Regions from separate parts of the Promicromonospora noduliphila genome, predicted to be linked through region 1. Evidence: riboswitches for the same ligand, from Rfam matches in the RefSeq annotation. Region 1 holds a riboswitch; the other holds the start of a gene.

Evidence for each region. Region 1 has a riboswitch for FMN ahead of pnuC (nicotinamide riboside transporter PnuC). Riboswitches for the same ligand answer to the same signal wherever they lie in the genome.
Region 2: linked by a shared signal. The riboswitch ahead of ribD (bifunctional diaminohydroxyphosphoribosylaminopyrimidine deaminase/5-amino-6-(5-phosphoribosylamino)uracil reductase RibD) and the one ahead of pnuC (nicotinamide riboside transporter PnuC) in region 1 are both predicted to bind FMN.

What each region holds. Positions count from the first base shown of each region.
Region 1 is NZ_CM167806.1:5,667,954-5,678,693, reverse strand. It holds gene AC0QU1_RS24770 (response regulator) at 1-540, opposite strand, end outside; gene AC0QU1_RS24765 (sensor histidine kinase) at 528-1,958, opposite strand; gene AC0QU1_RS24760 (acyl-CoA dehydrogenase family protein) at 2,052-3,284, opposite strand; gene pnuC (nicotinamide riboside transporter PnuC) at 3,374-4,057, opposite strand; FMN riboswitch at 4,173-4,309, opposite strand; gene AC0QU1_RS24750 (TetR/AcrR family transcriptional regulator) at 4,390-5,139, opposite strand; gene AC0QU1_RS24745 (hypothetical protein) at 5,150-5,407, opposite strand; gene AC0QU1_RS24740 (LLM class F420-dependent oxidoreductase) at 5,432-6,361, shown strand; gene AC0QU1_RS24735 (poly(ethylene terephthalate) hydrolase family protein) at 6,536-7,402, shown strand; gene AC0QU1_RS24730 (uracil-xanthine permease family protein) at 7,444-8,706, shown strand; gene AC0QU1_RS24725 (TetR/AcrR family transcriptional regulator) at 8,804-9,520, shown strand; gene AC0QU1_RS24720 (ABC transporter ATP-binding protein) at 9,590-10,579, shown strand; gene AC0QU1_RS24715 (ABC transporter permease) at 10,576-10,740, shown strand, end outside.
Region 2 is NZ_CM167806.1:2,876,716-2,887,455, forward strand. It holds gene ribH (6,7-dimethyl-8-ribityllumazine synthase) at 1-361, opposite strand, end outside; gene ribB (3,4-dihydroxy-2-butanone-4-phosphate synthase) at 358-1,764, opposite strand; gene AC0QU1_RS12610 (riboflavin synthase) at 1,761-2,432, opposite strand; gene ribD (bifunctional diaminohydroxyphosphoribosylaminopyrimidine deaminase/5-amino-6-(5-phosphoribosylamino)uracil reductase RibD) at 2,432-3,634, opposite strand; FMN riboswitch at 3,778-3,912, opposite strand; gene AC0QU1_RS12620 (DUF2306 domain-containing protein) at 3,983-4,651, opposite strand; gene AC0QU1_RS12625 (LuxR C-terminal-related transcriptional regulator) at 4,750-5,361, opposite strand; gene AC0QU1_RS12630 (sensor histidine kinase) at 5,595-6,854, opposite strand; gene rpe (ribulose-phosphate 3-epimerase) at 6,920-7,582, opposite strand; gene AC0QU1_RS12640 (DUF1761 domain-containing protein) at 7,634-8,062, shown strand; gene AC0QU1_RS12645 (hypothetical protein) at 8,128-8,769, shown strand; gene AC0QU1_RS12650 (DUF3592 domain-containing protein) at 8,799-9,896, shown strand; gene AC0QU1_RS12655 (RsmB/NOP family class I SAM-dependent RNA methyltransferase) at 9,921-10,740, opposite strand, start outside.

The DNA.
Region 1 (10,740 bases):
CAGCCCCACGACGAGGCGGTCCGCGATGGCGGCGTTGGAGCGCCCCTCGGCCATGAGCGCGAGCACCTCGCGCTCGCGGGACGTCAGGACGTCGAGGTCGGAGCCGGGATGGCGGGCGATGATCTGGGTGACGACCTCCGGGTCCACGACGGTCCCGCCGTCGGACACCCTGGCCACGGCGTCGAGGAACTCGTCGACGTCGGCCACACGGTCCTTGAGCACGTAGCCCAGGCCGCGCGCACCGCGCGCAAACAGCTCGCTCGCGTAGCTCTGCTCCACGTACTGGGACAGCACGAGGATCGGCAGGTGGGGGTGCAGGCTGCGCAGGTGCACGGCGGCGCGCAGCCCCTCGTCGGTGTGCGACGGCGGCATGCGGACGTCGGTGACGAGCAGGTCGGGCAGCTCGGCGCCGGGCGCGGAGAGCGCACGGACCAGGTCGTCCGCCGTGCTGTGCCCCGTCACGGTGTGGCCTTCCGCGGTGAGCAGGCGGGTGAGACCGTCCAGGAGGAGGACCGAGTCCTCCGCGATCACGATGCGCACGGGACCTCCACGGTCAGGCGGGTGCCCTTGCCGGGCGGGCTGTCGAGCTCGAACGTGCCGTCCAGCGCGGCGACCCGGCCGCGCAGGCCGTCGAGCCCGCTGCCGGGGGACAGCTCGGCGCCGCCCCTGCCGTCGTCGCGCACCACGACGCGCAGGCGGAGCGGGGCCGTCTCGGGGGCGGAGGCGTCGCCCACCAGGCCCGCCTCCACCCACACGGAGTCCGCGCCCGCGTGCTTGGCAACGTTGGTCAGGGCCTCCGCGACCACGAAGTAGGCGGCGGCCTGCGCGGCGGAGCCCGCCGGCGTGAGGTCGCCCGAGACCCGCACACGAACGGGGACCGGGCTGCGCCCCGCGAGCGCGGACAGCGCGGCGTCGAGCCCGCGGTCGGCCAGGACGGCAGGGTGGATGCCGCGCACCAGGTCGCGCAGCTCGGCGAGGGTCTCCTTGATCTCGCGGTGCGCGAGCTCCAGCGCGGCCACGGCGTGCTCGGGGTCCTTGTCGGCCAGCCGGCGGGCCACGCCCAGTTCCACGCCGAGGGCCACGAGGCGCTGCTGGGCGCCGTCGTGCAGGTCACGTTCGATGCGGCGGCGTTCGGTGTCGGCGGCGGAGACGGCCGCCGTCCGCGACTCGGTGAGGACGGTCGCCCGCTCGTGGAGGACGGCGGCCCGCTCGCGGGCCGTGTGCGCGGCCGCCTCGGCGACGCGGGTCTCCTGCTCGGCCGCGGCGGCGCGGGCGCGGGCGACCTCTGCGGCCGACGGGCCCAGCAGGGACCGGGCCAGGCGCACCACGAGGTACGACCCGTACTGCGCGAGGGCGGCTCCGGCCCAGGCGAGCAGGACGGCGCCGGCGAGCGCGCCGACCACGGTGGCGGGCCACGGCAGCCCGGACCACGCGGCGAGGGCGCTGCCCCGGCCCAGCGGTACGAACACCACGGCGGCGACCGCCCCGGCGGCCATGGCCGTTGCCGCCGAGAAGAAGACGGTGCTGACGAGCATGGCGAGGAAGGCGTAGAGCGCGGCCGCCCAGGCGCGGTCGTCGCGGACCGGCGCCCACAGCCTGCGCCAGAAGCCCTGGGGCACCGGACGCGGTCGCGGGGCGGGGATCGAGACGCCGGTCTGGGCGGCGATGCGGGCGCGCTCGGCCGCGCCGAACCAGCGTGCCGCGATCAGCGCCGCGGCGAGCAGCGGCACCCCGGCGCCGAACACCGGGACCAGGCCCGCCGACACCAGGACGAGGATCCACAGGACCTGCCCGGCCGTCAGGTGCCAGAACCACCCGACGGCGAGCGCGGCGAGGGCGCGCCAGGTCGCTGGGTGGAACGGCGCCCGGAAGAACCCGTCGGCCGAGGTGAGCGCCGGGGCGACGTGCTCGTCGACGGGGCGCTCCTCGCCGGGGTGTGGCCCGTCATCGCTGCTCATGGGCACGACACTAGGCCGGTGCCCCCGCCCGGGACATGATGCGACCCCACGGGACGGGGGTCGGGTTGCCCCTACCCCGCCCCCGTACCGGGGTTACGCGAACGCGCTGGTGCCGGTGATCTCGCGGCCGATGATCAGCGCCTGCATGCTCTCGGTGCCCTCGTAGGTGTGCAGGGCCTCGATGTCGGCGAAGTGCCGGGCCACCCGGTTCTCCAGCAGGATGCCGTTGCCGCCGAGCAGGTCGCGGGCGATGGCGGCGATCTCGCGCGCGCCGCGCGTGCACGTGTACTTGGCGAGCGAGGCCTGCGGGCCGGTGAGCTGCTCGGCCTCGTCGAGCCGGGTCATCTGCTTCACGAGGAGCTGCATCTGCGTGAGGATCGACAGCATCCTGGTGAGGCGCTCCTGCACCATCTGGCTCGCGGCGAGCGGCCGGCCGAACTGCACCCGCTGCTTCGAGTAGGCCACGGCGGCCTCGTAGCAGGCGATGGCCTGGCCGACGGCGCCCCACGCGACGCCCAGCCGGGTGGCGAACAGGACGCGGCCGGTGTCCTTGAAGGAGCGCGACTTCGGCAGCAGGCTGTCGGTCGGGACGAACACGTCGTTCAGCACGATGTGCGCCTGGTGGATGGCGCGCAGCGAGACCTTGCCCTCGATGGTCTTCGCGTCGTAGCCCGGGGCGTTCTGGGGCACGATGAAGCCGTGGACCTGGTTGTCGCCGTCGTCGCCGACCAGCCGGGCCCACACCACCGAGATGTCGCCGATCGAGCCGAAGCCGATCCACTTCTTCTCACCGTTGATCACGTAGCCCTCGACGCCGTCGCGGGTGGTCCGCACCGCCGAGGTCTCCAGGCCCACCGAGTCGGAGCCGTGCGTCGGCTCGGTCAGCGCGAACGCGCCCAGGATCTCGCCGCGGGCCATCGGGCCGGCATACCTCTCGATCTGCTCGTCGGAGCCGAGCATCACGATCGAGCGCAGCGCGAGGCCGCCCTGCACACCGCAGATCGTGGTCACCGAGCCGTCGCCGCGCGACATCTCCATCGCGGCCAGCCCCTCGGCCATCTTGGAGATCTTCGGGAAGCCGGGCACGTCCACGCCGTCGCGCAGGAAGTCCAGCTCGGCCATGCGCTTGACCAGGTCCATCGGGACCTCGTACCGCTCCCAGTAGCCGTCGATGACGGGGAGGACCTCGTCCTGCACGAACCGGCGGACGCCGAGCTGCCAGGCCCGCTCCTCCTCGGTGACGTCGGCGAAGGCGCCGGCGAAGTCGATGTCGAGCGGCTGCGTGACGTCGTAGTCGGGCGCCGTTACCCCGGGAGTCTGAGTCATGCCTCCATGGTGCTCCGGTACCGGATATCAGGTCAAGCGACTACGTCTCATCTCCGGCTCGCCCCAGACTCGTGCCGGCGCCGCCCAGCTCAGGCCGACGCCGTGGCGAGCCCTGTTGCGTCGCCGGTCTCGCGGCGGTTGATGCGCCACCACGCGAAGAACCCGAACAGGGTGAACGCGCCGTAGATCACGTACATGAGGGCGGTCGCCCAGTACCCGGCCGAGAACAGCAGCGGCGTGCCCACGAGGTCGACGGCCACCCAGATCAGCCAGAACTCGACCCAGCCCTTGGCCATGCCGTAGGTCGCGAGCACCGAGCCGGTGAAGATCCACGCGTCGGCCCAGACCGGCTCGAACGAGCCGAGGGCGCGGAACAGCGGGGTGAGGAGCAGCGTGCCCGCGACCATGCCGGTGATCAGGCCGACCCGGGCCCGCCACGATGCCCAGCGGGGGTGCACCGCGACGGTGTCGACGCCCTGCCGCTGGGTCTCCCGCCAGCGGTACCAGCCGTAGACCGAGACGGCGATGAACATGATCTGGCGGCCGGCCTGGCCCAGCATGTCGGCCCGCGTCGTCTCGCCGAACCACGAGCCCATGAAGACCGTGAAGAGCACGATGTTGCCGACGATGCCCACCGGCCAGGCCCACACCTTGCGGCGCAGCCCACCGAGCGCCGACGCCAGCCCGAACAGGTTGCCGATCACCTCGCGCCAGTAGATCTGCTGGTCGCCGACCAGGAACGTCGCGTCGTAGGCGGCGCGGAACCAGTCCATGTCTCTTTCCCTCTCCTCGAAGTCCCACACGGGACTCCGGGGTGAGGGCTGGCGCGCCACAAGGACGCCGACGACGGCGCCCGGCCGCCGCCCCGAAGGGTCGCCGGCGCGCGCCGCACGTGCTTCCTCCCATCCGGACTTTCACCGTCGGTCCTGGAATCTCACCAGGTCAGCCGGGTTCTCCCGCAGGAGAGACCCGGGTCGCGGACTATCACCGCCGGCTCGGAATTTCACCGACCCCGGAGCACGTGTGCAACTGCTGCTGCACGATGTCTAGCGGAACACAGGATGCCACGGCGCCATTCCCGCGAGAATGTCGCGCCCGCCACAGCTCAGACGAGCGCGTCCCGGACGGCCCGGGCCACCTCGTCGGGCCCGGCCAGGCCGTCGATGACGGTGACGACCACCCGGCGGGCGGCCGTGCCGCCGTCGTCGGCCTTGGCGTTGGCTGCGGCGCCGAGGACGGCGGCGCGCCGCAGGTCGGCGAACGCCTCCTCGAGCTCGGGCCGCAGGTCGAGGGAGGGGGTGCGCAGCCAGCGCCGCAGGATCGCGTTGTGCACGGCGACGACGGAGGCCGCGAAGGCGATGGACGCCGTGGAGGCGGACCGCTCCGGCGGCAGGGTGTCGCGCAGGTAGTGCGTGAACGCCCGCTCGTAGCGGTGCGTGGTGACGAGCTCGCGGTCGCGCAGGGCGGGGACCTGCTGCAGTAGCGCGTACCGGGCGAGCGAGGTCTCGCGCTGGCCCACATGGTGGTCGAAGACCATGCGCGCCGCGCGGCACACCTCGAGGTACGGGTCGACGTCGGGGTCCCACGAGCGGCCGAGGTCGTGCCCCGACTCCTCGCTGGCGCGGGCGTCGGGCCGGGTGGCGGCCAGCATGACCACCACCTCCTCGAGCAGCAGCTCGTGGTCGGCGAAGACCACGTCCTCCTTCGAGCGGAACCGGCGGAAGAACGTCGCACGGCTGACCTTCGCGGCGTCGGCGATCTCCTCGACGGTGGTTCCCTCGTACCCCTGCCGGGTGAACAGGTCCACCGCCGCGTCGACTGCCTGCGCGTGCGTGTGGGTACGGACGGCGGTCATGCCAGGCAGGCTACCGCGTGCCCCCCGGGCGACGTGAAGAGTCCTTGAATGACGAATGGCGTTCATGATGCGAATTTTCCTGATTGGCCGAGATCTTCCCTGACCGCAGCCTGCGCAGGTAACGCACCTCGCGCACGGCTATCAAGAGGCCGAGCGCGCCGGGCACGGCGGACCACAGGTGACCGAGCACCACGCCGACCATGCACACCAGGAAGATCACCCCGCCCGCGAGGACGGTGGCGAGACTTCTCCAACGGATGCCGGTCACGGGGTCGAGCGTAGTGTGCTGCGCGTGACTCTCGACCTGCGCATCTTCACCGAACCCCAGCAGGGCGCGACGTACGACGACCAGCTCGCCGTCGCCCAGGCGACCGAACGACTCGGGTTCAGTGCGTTCTTCCGCTCCGACCACTACCTCGCCATGGGCAGCAGCGACGGCCTGCCCGGCCCCACCGACTCCTGGGTCACGCTCGCCGGCCTCGCCCGTGAGACGTCGACCGTGCGGCTCGGCACGCTGGTGTCCTCCGCGACGTTCCGCCACCCCGGCGTCCTCGCCATCCAGGTGGCGCAGGTGGACCAGATGTCGGGCGGCCGGGTCGAGCTCGGCCTCGGCACCGGCTGGTTCGGCGCCGAGCACAGCGCCTACGGCATCCCGTTCCCCGACAAGCGGTTCGGGCTCCTGGAGGAGCAGCTCGCCGTCGTCACCGGGCTGTGGAGCACGCCGGCCGGCGAGACGTTCTCCTTCTCCGGCGAGCACTACCGGCTCGTCGACTCGCCGGCCCTGCCCAAGCCCGTGCAGCGGCGGATCCCCGTGCTCGTGGGCGGCGGCGGCCCCCGCAGGACGCCGGCGCTCGCGGCCCGGTACGCCGACGAGTACAACCAGTCCTTCCCGCAGATCTCGGCCGTCGGCCCGCGCATCAAGGTCATCGAGAAGGCGTTGTCCGACGCCGGGCGCACGCCCGACTCGATGATCCAGTCGGTGGCGCTCGTGACCGCCGTCGGAAAGGACGAGGCCGAGTTCACCCGGCGCGCCGCGGCGATCGGCCGCGAGCCGGCAGAGCTGCGCGAGCACGGCATCGCCGGAACGGTCGCCGAGGCGGTGGACCGCCTCAAGGCCCTGGAGGCCGACGGCGTGCAGCGGGTCTACCTGCAGGTGCTGGACCTGGCCGACCTTGACCACCTCGACCTGATCGCGCGCGAGGTGCGGCCGCAGCTCGGCTGACGATGTGATCCGCGCCCGCGGCGGCCGCCGCCGTCGTCCGCGCCCGCCGTCGGCGTTGTCGTCGGCGGCGCCGACGTCGTCGCGGGGGCGGATCACCCGTTCGGCGGGCCGAGCGGAGAGATGTTTCCTAGGGTCGGGTCAGCCGCTCGTTGCGACACACCTCAGGAGAACCTCATGCAGAGCTTTTCTCGTGCTGTCCGCGCCGCTCTGGCCGCCTCCGTGCTCGCCGCGTCCACCCTGGTCGCCGGCCCGACCAGCGCCGTGGCCGACGACGGCTACCAGCGTGGCCCCGACCCGACGGAGGAGAGCATCGAGGCGCCCGTGGGGTTCTTCGACGTCGGAGCAATAGTCATCTCCCGGGCCGCCGCCGTGGGCTTCGGTGGCGGCACCGTCTACTACCCGACCGACACGTCGGAGGGCACCTTCGGCGCCGTAGCCATCGCCCCCGGCTACACGGCCACGCAGGCCAGCATCGCCTGGCTCGGCCCGCGGCTGGCCTCGCAGGGCTTCGTCGTCTTCACCATCGACACCCGCTCCACCGCGGACTTGCCCGCCCGCCGCGGCGACCAGCTCCTCGCGGCGCTCGACTACCTGCGGGGCACGGCGGTGGCCTCGCGGATCGACCACGAGCGGCTGGCCGTGATGGGTCACTCGATGGGCGGCGGCGGCAGCCTGGAGGCCGCGAAGGACCGCCCCGCGCTGCAGGCCGCCGTGCCCCTGACGCCGTGGAACATCGACAAGACGTTCCCGGAGGTCACCACGCCGACGCTGGTCATCGGCGCGGAGGACGACACGATCGCCCGGGTGCGGACGCACGCCGAGCCGATGTACGAGTCGCTGCCGGCCGACGGCGAGAAGGCCTACCTCGAGCTCCGCGACGCCACGCACTCCGCGCCCAACGTGCCCGACACGACGATCGCCAGGTACAGCATCTCCTGGCTCAAGCGGTACGTGGACGACGACGAGCGGTACGAGCAGTTCCTCTGCCCGCCGCCGGCCGCGGACGCCGAGATCAGCGAGTACCGCGACACCTGCGACTAAGATCCGCGCGACTTACCCGTTGCGAGATCAAGGACAAGCAGATGCGACTCGGCTGGAAGCGGCACGGTGACGGCGCGCACATCACCCCCGGCGAGGTGGTCGCCCCCGACGAGCGGCTGAGCTGGCCGCGCACCGTCGGGATCGGCCTGCAGCACGTCGTCGCGATGTTCGGGGCGACGTTCCTGGTGCCGGTCATCACGGAGTTCGACCCGGCGACCACGCTGTTCTTCTCGGCGGTCGGCACCATCGGCTTCCTGCTCATCACGGGGAACAGGCTGCCAAGCTACCTGGGGTCGAGCTTCGCGTTCATCGCGCCGATCACGGCGGTCACGGCGACCGGCGAGCAGTCCGTGGCGCTCGGCGGCATCCTCGTCACGGGCGTGCTGCTCGCGGCCGTCGGCACGGTGGTGCACTTCGCGGGGCCGCGCTGGATCCAGCTCGCGATGCCGCCCGTCGTGACGGGTGTGATCGTGGCGCTCATCGGCCTCAACCTGGCGCCGGCGGCCTGGAACAACTTCCAGGTGGCACCGCTCACGGCCGTGGTGACCCTCGCCTCGATCATCCTGATCCAGGTGCTGTTCCGCGGCATCGTCGGCCGCCTGGCGATCCTGCTCGGCGTGGTGGTCGGGTACGCGTTCGCCGCCGCGCGCGGTGAGGTGGATCTCACGGCGGTCGGCCGCGCGGCATGGGTGGGCCTGCCGACGTTCACCACGCCGTCGTTCGACCCGGCCGTGCTCGGGCTGTTCCTCCCGGTGGTGCTGGTACTCATCGCGGAGAACGTCGGACACGTGAAGTCGGTGGCCGCCATGACGGGCCGCAACTACGACCGGCTCACCGGCCGCGCGCTCCTGGCCGACGGCGTCGCGACCACCCTCGCCGGGCTGGGCGGCGGTTCCGGCACCACGACGTACGCGGAGAACATCGGCGTCATGGCTGCCTCCCGCGTGTACTCCACCGCCGCCTACTGGGTGGCGGCGGCCGGTGCGCTGCTGCTCAGCCTCTCGCCGAAGTTCGGCGCGCTCATCAACACCGTCCCCGAGGGTGTGCTCGGCGGCGTCACGACCATGCTCTACGGCATGATCGGCATCCTCGGCGCCCGGATCTGGGTGCAGGCGAAGGTCGACTTCTCCGACCCGGTGAACCTGACGACCGCGGCGGTCCCGCTCGTCATCGGCATCGCCGACTACACGTGGACGGCCGGCGACCTGCAGTTCGGCGGCATCGCGCTGGGCACGGCCGCCGCCCTGGTCATCTACCACGTCATGCGCGCGATCGGCCGCTGGCGCGGCACCGCGCAGGGCTGAGCCACTCCCCGTGTCAGACGTGCCGGCCACCCGGGGTGACCGGTGCGTCTGACAACCGTCTGGACGCCGGGCTGAACACGTGGATAGCATACTGAACGTGCGTTCAGCCGACAGGGTGGACAGGGTAGGAGAGCCGGCGGGGAACCCCCCGGCCGTCTCCGACCTGACCGCGCGCGCCCGGATCCGCGACGCCGCGATCCGCAGGTTCGCGGTGGACGGCTTCGGCGTCCCGGTGCGCGCCATCGCCGCCGACGCCGGGGTGAGCGCGGGCCTGGTGATGCACCACTTCGGTTCGAAGGACAAGCTCCGCGCCGAGTGCGACGCGCACCTGCTGGCCGAGATCCGCCGGCTCAAGCGCGAGAACGTGGCCGACGCCGCGGCGGGCCAGAGCTTCTTCCACAAGTTCGCGGGAGCCGAGGAGAACGCGCCCATCGTCGGGTACGTCCTGCGGTCGATGCAGGACGGCAGCCCGCTGGCCCGCGAGTTCATCGGCCACATGGTCGCCGACGCCGAGGGCTACACCCAGGACGGCGTCGCCGCCGGCGTGATCGTGCCCAGCCGGGACGAGGTCGCGCGAGCGCGCTACCTCACGCTCTCCGCGCTCGGCGCGCTGCTGCTCGAGGTGACCCTCAACCCGCCGTCGGACCCGGCCGACCTCGTGGCCATCGTCCGCAACTACCTCGCCACCAGCTACCTGCCCATGCTGGAGCTGTTCACCGAGGGCTTTCTCACGTCACGGCGCATGCTCGACGAGTACCTCTTGTACGTGCCGGACCCGCCGTCGCAGGACGGGACAGCGCCCGCCTCAGCCTGACCGGCACCGCCGGCCGCACAGCGCTGCCCTGCTACGTCTCCCATACCGACGTCAGAGAGCGAACCTGTCATGACCGCGACACCTGCTATCGAGATCCACGACCTGGACAAGTCCTTCGGCAGCGTGCGGGCCCTCGACGGCCTGAACCTGACCGTGCGGCCCGGTGAGGTCCGGGGCTTCCTCGGCCCCAACGGGGCCGGCAAGTCCACCACCATCCGCATCCTGCTCGGCCTGCTGCGGGCGGACGCCGGCTCCGCGCGCCTGTTCGGCGGCGACGTGTGGCGCGACGCCGTCGAGCTGCACAAGCGCATCACCTACGTGCCCGGCGACGTGAGCCTGTGGCCCAACCTGACCGGCGGCGAGTGCATCGACTACCTCGCCCGGCTCAGCGGCCGGCACGACCGGGCGCGGCTCGCGGCGCGCAAGGCCGAGCTGCTGGAGCGCTTCGAGCTCGACCCGCGCAAGAAGGCGCGCACCTACTCCAAGGGCAACCGTCAGAAGGTCGCCCTGGTCGCGGCCTTCCTGACCGACGCGGAGCTGTACGTGCTCGACGAGCCCACCTCCGGCCTCGACCCCCTCATGGAGGCCGTGTTCACCGAGTACATCCGCGAGGCCAAGGCCGCAGGCCGGTCCGTGCTGCTCAGCAGCCACATCCTGTCGGAGGTCGAGAAGGTCTGCGACACCGTCACGATCATCCGCAACGGCACCGACGTCGAGTCCGGCACCCTCGACGAGCTGCGCCACCTCACGCGCACCAGCGTGACGGCGGTGGTGGGCGGCGACCCGGCGGCGGTCGCCGCGCTGTCCGGCGTCCACGACCTGGTCAGCACCGTGACCGACGACGGAACGCGCGTCACGTTCGACGCCGACAACACGCAGATCGGCGCGGTGCTGTCCGCCGTCACCGCGCTCGACGTGCGCAGCCTCACCGCGACCCCGCCGTCGCTGGAGGACCTGTTCATGCGCCACTACGGCGACGTGCTCGACGCCGATGAGGCGGCCGCGGAGGCCGCGGCGGCGGCGAACGGCTCGCCCGCCAAGAAGGCGGGTGCGCGATGAGCGCGGCCGTCGCGACGCCGTCGGCCCCTGCCCTGGCCCGGCCGGCGTTCGGCTCGACGCTCACCGGGACCTGGAGCCTGCTGCGCTTCATGCTGCGCCGGGACCGGATGCGCATCTTCTGGTGGACGCTCGGCGTCACGCTCCTCTACGCGGGCGGGCTG
Region 2 (10,740 bases), 2.8 Mb from region 1:
CCTCGTCGTCGCACGTCAGCACGCCGAACCCGACCGGCACACCGGTGCGCACGCTCACGTCCGTGAGGCCCGACGTCGCCGCCGAACACACGTACTCGAAGTGTGGCGTGCCGCCCCGGATCACCACGCCCAGCGCGACGACGGCGTCCGCTCCCCCGGCCGCAGCACGCGCAGCGGCCACCGGCAGCTCGAACGAACCCGGCACCCGCACCTCCGTCCAGTCCGCGCCCGCGGCACGCAGCGCCCGCCGGGCGCCCTCCAGCAGGCCGTCCATCACCTGCTCGTGCCAGCTCGCCGCGATCACAACCACCCGCAGGCCCGTACCGTCGACGGTCACCTTCGGTGCTCCGGCCCCGCTCATGCGCATGCTCCTTCGTCCTCTGTCATGTCCAGGTTGTTCCTGCCCAGCTCGGCTTTCAGGTCATCCAGGTCCACGTCCCCGATGTGATGCCCCAGCACCGTCCGCTTCGTCTCCAGGTACCGGTGGTTGTGCACCCCGCGGCCCACCACCAAGCCGCGCTGCCCGACGACGTCCGTACCGGCCGCTCGGAGGCCTGCGACCTTCTCCGGGTTGTTCGTCAGCAACGTCACTCCGTCCAGCCCGAGGTCCGCGAGGATCGCCGACGCCGCGCCGTACTCGCGCGCATCCACAGGAAGCCCCAGGTCCACATTCGCCTGCACCGTGTCGCGCCCCGCATCTTGCAGCGCGTACGCCCGCACCTTTGCGGACAGGCCGATCCCCCGGCCCTCATGACCACGCAGGTAGACAACCGCACCGCCCTCGGAGGCCACGGCCGCCAGCGACGCCTGCAGCTGCGGACCACAGTCGCACCGCAGCGAGCCCAGCGCGTCGCCCGTCAGGCACTCTGAGTGCACTCGCACCAGCGATCCCTGCACCGAGCTTCCCGGCATGCCGTTCCCGCCGGCGTGCACTGAGCCCTGCGGCGTCAACGCCAGGTGTTCCGCACCCGAACGCAGATCGCGGTATGCCACCACACGGAAATCCCCGTACCGCGTCGGCAGCGACGCCTCCCCCGCCCGATGCACCCGCGCACCAGGACCGCCGTCGGCCACCACCACGGGGTCGTACGCCCGGCGCCACGCCACCAGATCGGCAACCGTCAGCACCACCAGACCCGCCTCCACCGCCAGGGCACGGGCCTCGGGTAGCCGCATCACCGCTCCGTCATCCCGAACCAGCTCCGCGATCGCACCCACCTCTCCCAGGTCTGCGGCAACGCCACCCGCCAACCGCACCAGGTCCACGGCGGCCTCCGTGTGCCCAGGCCGCTCCAGCACTCCACCCGCGCGAGCCCGCAGCGGAAGCACATGCCCGGGCCGGATCAGATCCCGCGCGCCTGCCGCCGCGTCGCCCAGCGTCCGCAGCGTCAGCGCACGATCCGTAGCCGAGATCCCCGTCGTCACACCCACCGCCGCGTCTACGGAGACCGTATAGGCGGTCCTTCGCGGGTCCTCGCTGCGCTCCACCATCAGCGGCAGCTCCAACGCGTCGGCGCGGTGCGCCGGCATCGGCGCACACAGGTACCCCGACGAGTGCCGCACAGTCCATGCGACCCACTCCGGCGTCGCCGTCCGCGCGGCGAAGACGACATCTACCTCGTTCTCCCGGCCCGCGTCGTCAGCCACCAGAACGGGCCGCCCTGCGGCGAGCTCCGCGAAGGCCCGCTCGACCAGGCTCGTGTCAACGCCGCTCGTTTCTGCCGGGCCGCTCTCTGCCGTGCGCACGGCGCGCAGCGCGCTCATCGTGCCGCCTCGGCAGCCAGGTCGCCGACCACGCCGTTCGCGGCCGACCGGGCGACCGCACCGGTCGCCATGAGTCGTTCGACGTACTTCGCGAGCACGTCCACCTCCACGTTGACGACGTCGCCGGGGACCAGCCGCCCGAGCGTCGTCACCGCCAGCGTGGTCGGGATGAGCGACACCCCGAAGCCGTCGTCCGACACCCACGTCACCGTGAGCGAGACCCCGGACAGCGCGACCGAGCCCTTCTCCGCGATGTAGCGGGTCAGGGCGGCGGGCGCGGCGAGCTCCAGGTCGTCCCAGCGCGGGCCGGGCGTGCGCCGCACCAGTGTCGCGACGCCGTCGACGTGTCCCTGCACCACGTGCCCGCCCAACCGGCCGTTCGCGGGCAGAGCGCGCTCCAGGTTCACCGGGTCGCCCGGGGCAAGCCCGCCGAGCGACGTGCGGCGCAGGGTCTCCGGCATCACCTCCGCGACGAACGCGCCGTCGGCCACGGACGTGACGGTCAGGCACACGCCGTCGACGGCAATCGAGTCGCCCGGCTGGGCGTCGGACGTGGCGAGCGGCCCGGCGACGGTCAGCACGGCATCGGGTGCCCCGCCAGATCCGGCGGCGCCGGGCCGCTCCAACGCGATGACGGTGCCGAGCTCCTCGACGATTCCGGTGAACATCAGATCTCCTCCTGAACGGGTCCAGCGGGGTGGGCGGGGCGAACAGACTCCGGGTGCCCAGGTGCGGCAGAGTGCGCATCCGCCGCGGAGTGCGCGGGCGCCGTCGCATCGGCGGGATCGGCCCGCCCGGCAGGCGAGCCGTGACGCCCCGTCCGGCGCGCGACCACGAGCACGTCGTCGCCCAGCCGGGTCACCTCCCCGGTGGCGAACCGCGCGGCCGCCCCGATGGTGGTGATTTCGAGATCGCCGACGGCGGTGGCGCCCGCCCCGAGCAGCACCGGCGCCACATAGGCGTGGAGCTCGTCGACGGCGTCGGCGGCCAGCAGGGCGGTCGCCAGGGTGGGACCGCCCTCGACCAGCAGGTGGCGCACCTCCCGGTCACCGAGCTCGCGAAGCCTGGCGTCGAGATCGCGCCCCGGCAGGTGCAGCAGGGGGCCGCCGGGCCCGCGCAGGCGGGCGTCGTCCGGCACGGGGCGGGTGCCGAGCACCACGCGGAGCGGCTGGTGCTCGGCGAGGCCGCCGTCGGCCGTCCGCGCGGTGAGGGCCGGGTCGTCGGCCAGGGCGGTCCCCGAGCCGACGGCGATGGCGTCCACCCGGGCGCGGACCGTGTGCGCGTGCGCCCGCGCCGCCTCGCCGGTGATCCAGCGGCTCGTCCCGTCGGCGGCCGCGACCCGGCCGTCGAGGCTGGTGGCGAGCTTGAGCGTCACGTAGGGGCGGCCGGTGCGTACCGCGTGCAGCCAGGCGCGGAGCAGCTCCTCGCCCTCGTCCGCGAGCACACCGGTGGTCACCTCGATCCCGGCGGCCCGGAGCCGGGTGGCGCCGCCGGTGGCCACGGGGTTCGGGTCGCTCACCGCCACGTGCACGGCGGCGACGCCGGCGTCGATCAGGGCATCGGCACAGGGGCCGGTGCGGCCGTGGTGGGCGCACGGCTCCAGCGTGACCACCGCCGTCGTCCCTCGCACGTCGACTCCGCGCGACCGCGCGTCGGCCAGGGCGGCCGCCTCCGCGTGGGGCGTGCCGGCGCCGCGGTGGAAGCCCTCGCCCACCGTGCGACCGTCGGGGTCCAGGAGCACGCAGCCGACGCGCGGGTTCGGACCGTGTGCCGGGCCCAGCGCGGCCAGCGCCAGGGCGCGGCGCATGGCCTGCTGCAGAACTTCGGCCGCAGCGAGCGGTCCGGTGGGTGTTCCCGCGTAGCCTGTCATGCGGGCCTGCGGTGCCTGGTTCATGCCGTCCTCCCCGAGCGTCGGCGCTCCGGGGGTGGACGACGGGTGCGCGACGCGGGACCGAGACGGTCCTGCGCGCGCACGGCGTCACGACGTCACGCGCCCCAGGGGACGGCGACGCCGCACGTGCTGCCTCCCATCCGGACTTTCACCGTCGGTCCTGGAGTTCCACCAGGTCAACCGGCCTTCCTGCGGAAGGACGCGGGTCGCGGACTGTCACCGCCGGCTCGGAATTACACCGACCCCGGAGCACGTGTGTGCACTGCTGCCCACAGGATGCCACAGCCTCGGGCCGGCGAGACCGTGCCTTGCGTCACAGGCGGAGGATCACGCGCGGACTGTCGCACGCGGGCCGCGCCGGCGCCGGATCACCCACTCGGCCACCACGATGTTGATCACCCACGCCGCCGTCATCAGGACCGTGATGGTCACGGGGCTGGGGGCTGCGCTGACGGCCAGGTACGGCCCGAGCAGGAACGCCTGCGTGCCCGCGCCCATCGCCAGCGCGTACGCCCGCATCATCCAGGCTGGATGCGCCACGAAGTCCCGCCGCAGGGCCGCACGCACCCCCAGGACTATCGACACGATCATCACTACGCCGACCACGTAGCGCACCCCGTTGACGACGGCGGTGTCCTTGGGCGGCAGGTCGTAGAACGCCGTCATCCAGAGGCCGGTCAGCGCGACGCCGAGGCCCGCGGGCGCCAGGACCCGTCCGGCCCACCGGTGCCACCGGCGTCGGCGCAGGCTCGGAACGAACTGGAACGCGCCCAGCATGCTGTACGTCGTCGCGCAGACGATGTGCACGAGGACCGGAAAGGGCTGGTTCACGAACCGCGCGTTCTCGGCGGTCACCGCCGGGTCGGACGCGAGCTCGGTGACCCGGAAACCACCTCCGAGCGCCGGGATGACGGACAGCAGGAGCAGCCCGGCGGGCACGAGCCACTCGGTGCGCCGGGGACGGGTCGGGGCGGTTGTTGCGTCGGTCGTCGTCATGCGTCGAGCGTCCCGGGTGCGGCGGGGTCGCGTCATCGGCCCGTGGGCCGGTCTCGTCCGGTTTCGGCCTGGCCGAAAGTACGACTCGTCGGGCCAGTTCAGGGCCGGCCGGGCCGCACCCGGCCCGTGTCGTACGCCCAGAGCGCTATCTCGACGCGGTTGCGCGCGCCCACCTTCGTCATCAGGTTCGCGACGTGCGACTTCACCGTGCTCAGGGTGACGAACAGCTCGTGGGCGATCTCGGTGTTGGTCCGCCCGCGCGCGACGGCACGGAGCACCTCCTCCTCGCGCGCCGTCAGCGGGTCGAGCGGCTGCGCGGGCGGCTGTGCGGCCGGACCGACGTCGGCGAAGGCCTCGAGCAGGCGGGTCGTGACGCTCGGCGCGATGAGGGCGTCCCCGGTCGCGGCGGCCCGTACGGCCTGGGCCAGGAGGGCGGGGCCGGCGTCCTTCAGGAGGAAGCCGCGCGCGCCCGCGCGGAGCGCCCCGTACACGTACTCGTCCAGGTCGAACGTGGTGATGACGACGACGGCGAGCGGGTCGGCCACACCCGGCCCCGCGAGCAGCCGGGTCGCCCCGATCCCGTCGAGGCCGGGCATCCGGATGTCGAACAGGCAGACGTCGGGCCGCAGCCGTCGCGCCAGCTCGACGGCGGTGTCGCCGTCCGCCGCCTCGCCGACGACCTCGATGCCGTCCTGGGCACCCAGGATCATGCACAGGCCCGTGCGCACGATCTCCTGGTCGTCCGCCACGAGGACTCTGATGGGGCGGCCGTCGCCGGCAGGTCCGCCGCTGCTCCCGCGTTCCGCGGCCTCCTGAGGCGCGGCGCTGTCCCCACGTTCGGTCGCGTTCGCACCTGCCGTGCCGTCCGGACGTCCAGCGGTGTTCGGACCCGCGACGACGTCAGGATCCGCCGCGGTGCCCGGGCGCTCAGCACGGTCGCCGGTCATGCGTGCCGACCTGGTCGTGCCCGCCCGGACAGCGGGAGGACCGCCTCGACGGTCCAGCCCCGGGCAGCACCGTCGTCGGCGTGGGCGAGACGTGCCGTGGAGCGCTCGCTGCCATCCTCGCCCGTCTGCCGTGCACCCCTGGCCCGCGCCCCGGTCGGCCCGGCGACCAACGTGCCGCCCAGCAGCGCTGCGCGTTCGCGCATCCCGGCCAGCCCGAACCCGTCGTGGGCCGGACGTGTCGGCGGGTCGCCGTCGTCGGACACGAGGAGCCGGACGTGGGCCTCGCCGACGGAGACGCGGACGGTGATCCGCGTGGCTCCGCGGGCGTGGCGGCGTGCGTTCGTGACCGACTCCTGGGCGATGCGGTGCACGGCGGCGCCGACCGCCGCAGGGACGGCCGTCACGTCGCCGTCGGCGGCGACGTGGGTGACGGGCGGGCCGGGGTCGGCGAGGCGCGCGACGTCGGCGATGGTGGGTCCCGGGTCGAGTTCGGCTTCCTCGCGCTGGCCGGGCAGGCCCGGCGGGCCGGCGCGCAGGGAGTCCGAGCGCAGGACCCGGACCAGGGTGCGCATCTCGGCGAGCGCACGTCCGGCCTCGGCCTCGATGATGCGCAGGGCGTCGGCGGCGGCGTCGGGATCGGTGCGGGCCACGGCGAGTCCCGCCTGCGCGCGGACGGCGACGGCCGAGACGTGGTGGCCCACGACGTCGTGCAGGTCGCGCGCGAGGCGTTCCCGTTCGAGCAGCACCACCTGCTCGCGCTCGCGCCGTCGGACCCCTGCCCGGTAGCGGAACGCCAGCCCCAGCGCGCCGACCGCGCCGAGGATGGCGAAACCCGCCGCCAGATCCGAGAGCGTCAGGAATCCGAGCGCCGTGTTCACGCCCATCTTGGCGAGCACCACGACGGATCCGAGCACCATGTCGCGCCCGCTCCCCCAGCGGAACAGCGCGTACTGCAGGACGAGCACGAACACGTTCGCGACCAACAGCAGCTCCCGGTCCAGGACCAGGGCGGGCACCATCGAGACCGCGTGCACGACGACGGTCATCAGCAGCGGGTGCGTACGTCGCCACAGCAGGGTCGGCGCCAGCACGACGACGCCCGCGACCTCCACCCACCGTCCCGGGAGCTCCGGGCGGACGAACCCCTCGACCACAGCCGCGGCCACGAACAGCCCGACGAGCCCCCAGTCCCGCCACGACCGCGCTGGCGGATCGGCGGGCCGCGGTTCGTCCCAGACCGAGCGGATGGCGGACACGACCTCATGCTACGAGGGCTGGTGGGCGGCCGGATCGGGCAAAAGTACGAGCCCGGGCCGGGCACTCAGTGCAGGTGTCGCGCCGCCAGCTCGCGGAGCGCCGCGATCTCGGCCGGGATGTCCTCGGCCCCGTACACCGCCGAGCCCGCCACGAAGACGTTCGCGCCGGCGTCGGCCGCGCGCTCGATCGTGTCGCGGGACACTCCCCCGTCCACCTGGATCCACACGTCGAGCCCGGACTCGCTCACGGCCTCGCGGGCGCGGCGGATCTTGGGCAGCGTGCCCTCGATGAACGACTGGCCGCCGAACCCGGGCTCCACCGTCATGACGAGGATCATGTCGATCTCGGTCAGCAGGTCAAGGTACGGCTCGACCGGGGTCGCCGGGCGGAGCGCCACGCCTGCCCGCGCGCCGCGTCGGTGCAGCTCCCGCGCCAGCCGGATCGGCGCCTGCGCCGCCTCCGCGTGAAAGGTGACCGACGCCGCCCCCGCCTCCGCGAACGCCGGCGCCCACCGGTCGGGGTCCTCGATCATGAGGTGCGCGTCCAGCGGGATCGGCGACACCTTCGCGAGCCGCTCGAACACCGGCAGCCCCAGCGTCAGGTTCGGCACGAAATGGTTGTCCATGACGTCGACGTGCGCGTAGTCCGCATCGGCGATCCGGCCGAGGTCCCGTTCGAGGTTGGCAAAGTCCGCAGAAAGGATGCTAGGGGCGATGAGTGCTGCCATGATGCCAGCGTAGAGGCCGATTCCACGCGCCGCCGACAGACCGGAGCACAGATGATTCCCGACGTGAACTACTGGGCAGTGATCGTGGCCACGCTGTCCACCCTGGTGGTCGGCTCGGTCTGGTACACCCCGAGGGTGTTCGGCAACCGCTGGATGCGGCTCGCCAAGGTGGACCCCAAGGCCGCGGAGGCTGCCGGCATCTGGCCCATCGTCGTCACGGTGATCGTCACCTTCCTGACGGCCTGGGTGCTCGCCGGCGCCACCTACATCTCGTGGGAGTTCTACGAGGGCAGCTTCTTCACGGCGGCGGTCGTGACCGCCGTCCTGCTCTGGATCGGGTTCACGGCCGCCCGCATCATCACGCACGACGCCTTCGAGGGCCGCCCGCCCGCGCTCACCACCCTGAACCTGGCGCACGAGCTGGTCACGATCCTGGTCATGGCCGTGATCATCGGTGTGTGGCCGCCGGCGGGCGTGTAGAAGTTCACCCACCAGGCTTGCCAGATCCCGGACCTGTCGGCGGGACGCACCGCTAGTCTCCCGACGTGGCTGAAGGGCGGGAGGACGTGGCTGAAGGGCGGGAGCACGAGGGCGAGTCGCCGAGCAGTCGGCACCGACGTGTTCAGTCGCTGCGCGCGACGTTCCGCGTGGACGAGATCAGGGCGCGGTCGACGCCGCACCTTGTCGCCATCGTGGGAGGTATGGCAACCCTGGCGACCGGATTCTTCTGGACGACGATCTCGCAGGTCCGTGCCGGTGCACCGTCCGACTGGCGATTGCCCGCCGCGCTGTTCGTCGACCTGGTGGTGGTGGTCTGCCTGCCCGGGGTGGTCATCGCAGGCGGCGAGGTCGTCCGGCGCCTGCGGCACCTCCTCACCTCGGACGACGACGGTCCGCTGGCCACCCGGTCCGCACGAGCAGTCGCCCGGTTCACGGCCCAGGCCCGCACGGACACGCGCCGCTGGTTCGACGGCATGGACATTCGTCTCGTGCTCATCATGCTGATCACTCCGCCCCTGTACGCGGGATTCGGCGTCTTTGTCGCCGTCGACGGGATCCGGAACGGCTGGACGTTGGACATGCGGGTAATTGTCGCCGTCGGGGTCGTCGCGCTCTCGCTCGTCCCGCTCTCGGTCCCAGCCGCGCTGGGGTCGCTCATTCGCCGACGCCGCAGGCGGCCGGAGTGACGCGGCGGCAGAAGGCGGCACGCCGCGCGATGGAGCGGCAGATCGCCGCGCAGGATCAAGAGTCGCTGGGCTCGCGCTGGTCCACGGTACGGGCCCGCCTGGCCGCGCAGTCGGCAAGGACACGGGCAGCCCTCAGGTCCGCGGCCGTTGGTGCGCTCGTGGCGATGATCTGTGGGCTTCTCGCCTTCGCAGCGTTTCCCGCCTATCTGACGTTCGGGTATTTCCAGGAGCGGGCAGTCCTTGAGAGTCACGGCGTACGCGCCGAAGCCTCGGTGCTGCACCACAACACGGCAGGTCGCGGGTCAGACTCGCTCACGGTCCGACCCATCGAGCCGCCACGCTTCGAGACAACCCTCGACAGGTGGCCACGCGGCGTCGACGTGGGCGAAACGATCGACGTGGTCTACGACCCTCAGAACCCGAGTGTGGCCATCGCCGTCGGCGAGCCCCTGGTCGACTTCAACATCATTCTTGTCGCACTTTTCGACCTGTTCGCTCTCGTACTGCTGCTCTTCGCGCTTCTCCCCCTCGGCGAGCTCCTTCGACGCGCCTGGACCCGTCTGCGCGACGGGTGTCCCGGCAACGAGCATCTCCTGCGCCAACGACCACCGCTCAGAACCCGCCCACCTGGGCGCCGTCAGCAGATCCTCGCCCGCCTCGAGACGCCGCAGATCGTGTTCTTCCTGTTCCTCGCGCCCGTGGCGAGCGCGGTGCTGTTCGGGCTGTTCGCGGCGGATTCCGTGAACGACGCGCGATCTCTCCAGGACACCGGTGCCCGCGCGCGGGGGATCGTCGAGAGGAGCGACTGGAGCGGCGGCAGTGGCTGGCTCGACGTGCGTTTCCAACTGCCGGATGACACCGAGGCGACCTCCTCGATCAGCCCGTGGGACCACGTCTACTTCGAGGGCAACGTCGTGGAGCTGGTCTACGAGCCGGGCAGGCCGGGCAACGCGCAGGCCCTGGGAGACAGTGGTTGGCAGGCCGAGACGCAGTTCGTCGTCGGCCTGTCCGTCGTACTCACCGCCACAGCGTCGATGGCCGTCCTCGCCGCAGCCGTCGCGCTCGTCCAGCGCGCCCGCGCCCGGCGGACCACGACAGACCAGGCGGCCAGCCCACCAGCCGGATGACGACAGGGCAGGCGGGCCGACAGGTCAAGCGACCTTGCGCAGCAGCGTCAGGTGCATCGCGTCCGTGCCGTGCACGTGCGGCCAGAGCTGCACGTCGGAGCGGTCCGCGAGCGGGATCTCTCCGTCGTCCGCCGAGCCCGGCCGCTCCGGCGTCCGCACGGCCGCGCGAACGGCGGCCGGGGTGTCCAGCCGTTCGACGTCGGCGCGCTTCTTGAGCACGTCCGACACCACGAGCTGCGTCTCGGCGAGGTGCGGCGAGCAGGTCACGTAGGCCACCACTCCCCCGGGGCGGACGGCGTCCAGCGCGGACGCCAGCAGCTCACGCTGGAGTCCGGTGAGGGTCGCGAGATCCGACGGCGTCCGCCGCCACCGGCTCTCGGGCCGACGGCGGAGTGCGCCAAGACCCGTGCACGGCGCGTCGACGAGCACGCGGTCGTACGCCCCCGGCTCATCGGTGCCGACGTCGCGTCCGTCGCCGGTCCGCACCTCCTCGACCGCGCCGTCGGGCAGCGCTGCCAGGGCCTTCTCCACCAGGCGGGCGCGGTGCGGCGCGACCTCGTTGGCGACCAGCCGCGCCCCCCGCTGTGCGGCGAGCGCGGCCAGGAGGGCCGCCTTGCCGCCCGGGCCCGCGCACAGGTCGAGCCAGCGCTGGTCGCTGCCCTCGACGGGCACGCCGGCGAGGGCGAGCGTGACGAGCTGCGACCCCTCGTCCTGGACACCGGCCAGGCCCTCCCGGACGGCAGGGATCCCGGACGGGTCGGCGCCCTCGAGCCGCAGTGCGGTAGGCGCCCAGCGGCCGGCGACCAGGTCGGCGTCGCCCCAGGCGTCGTCGTCGGACACCTCG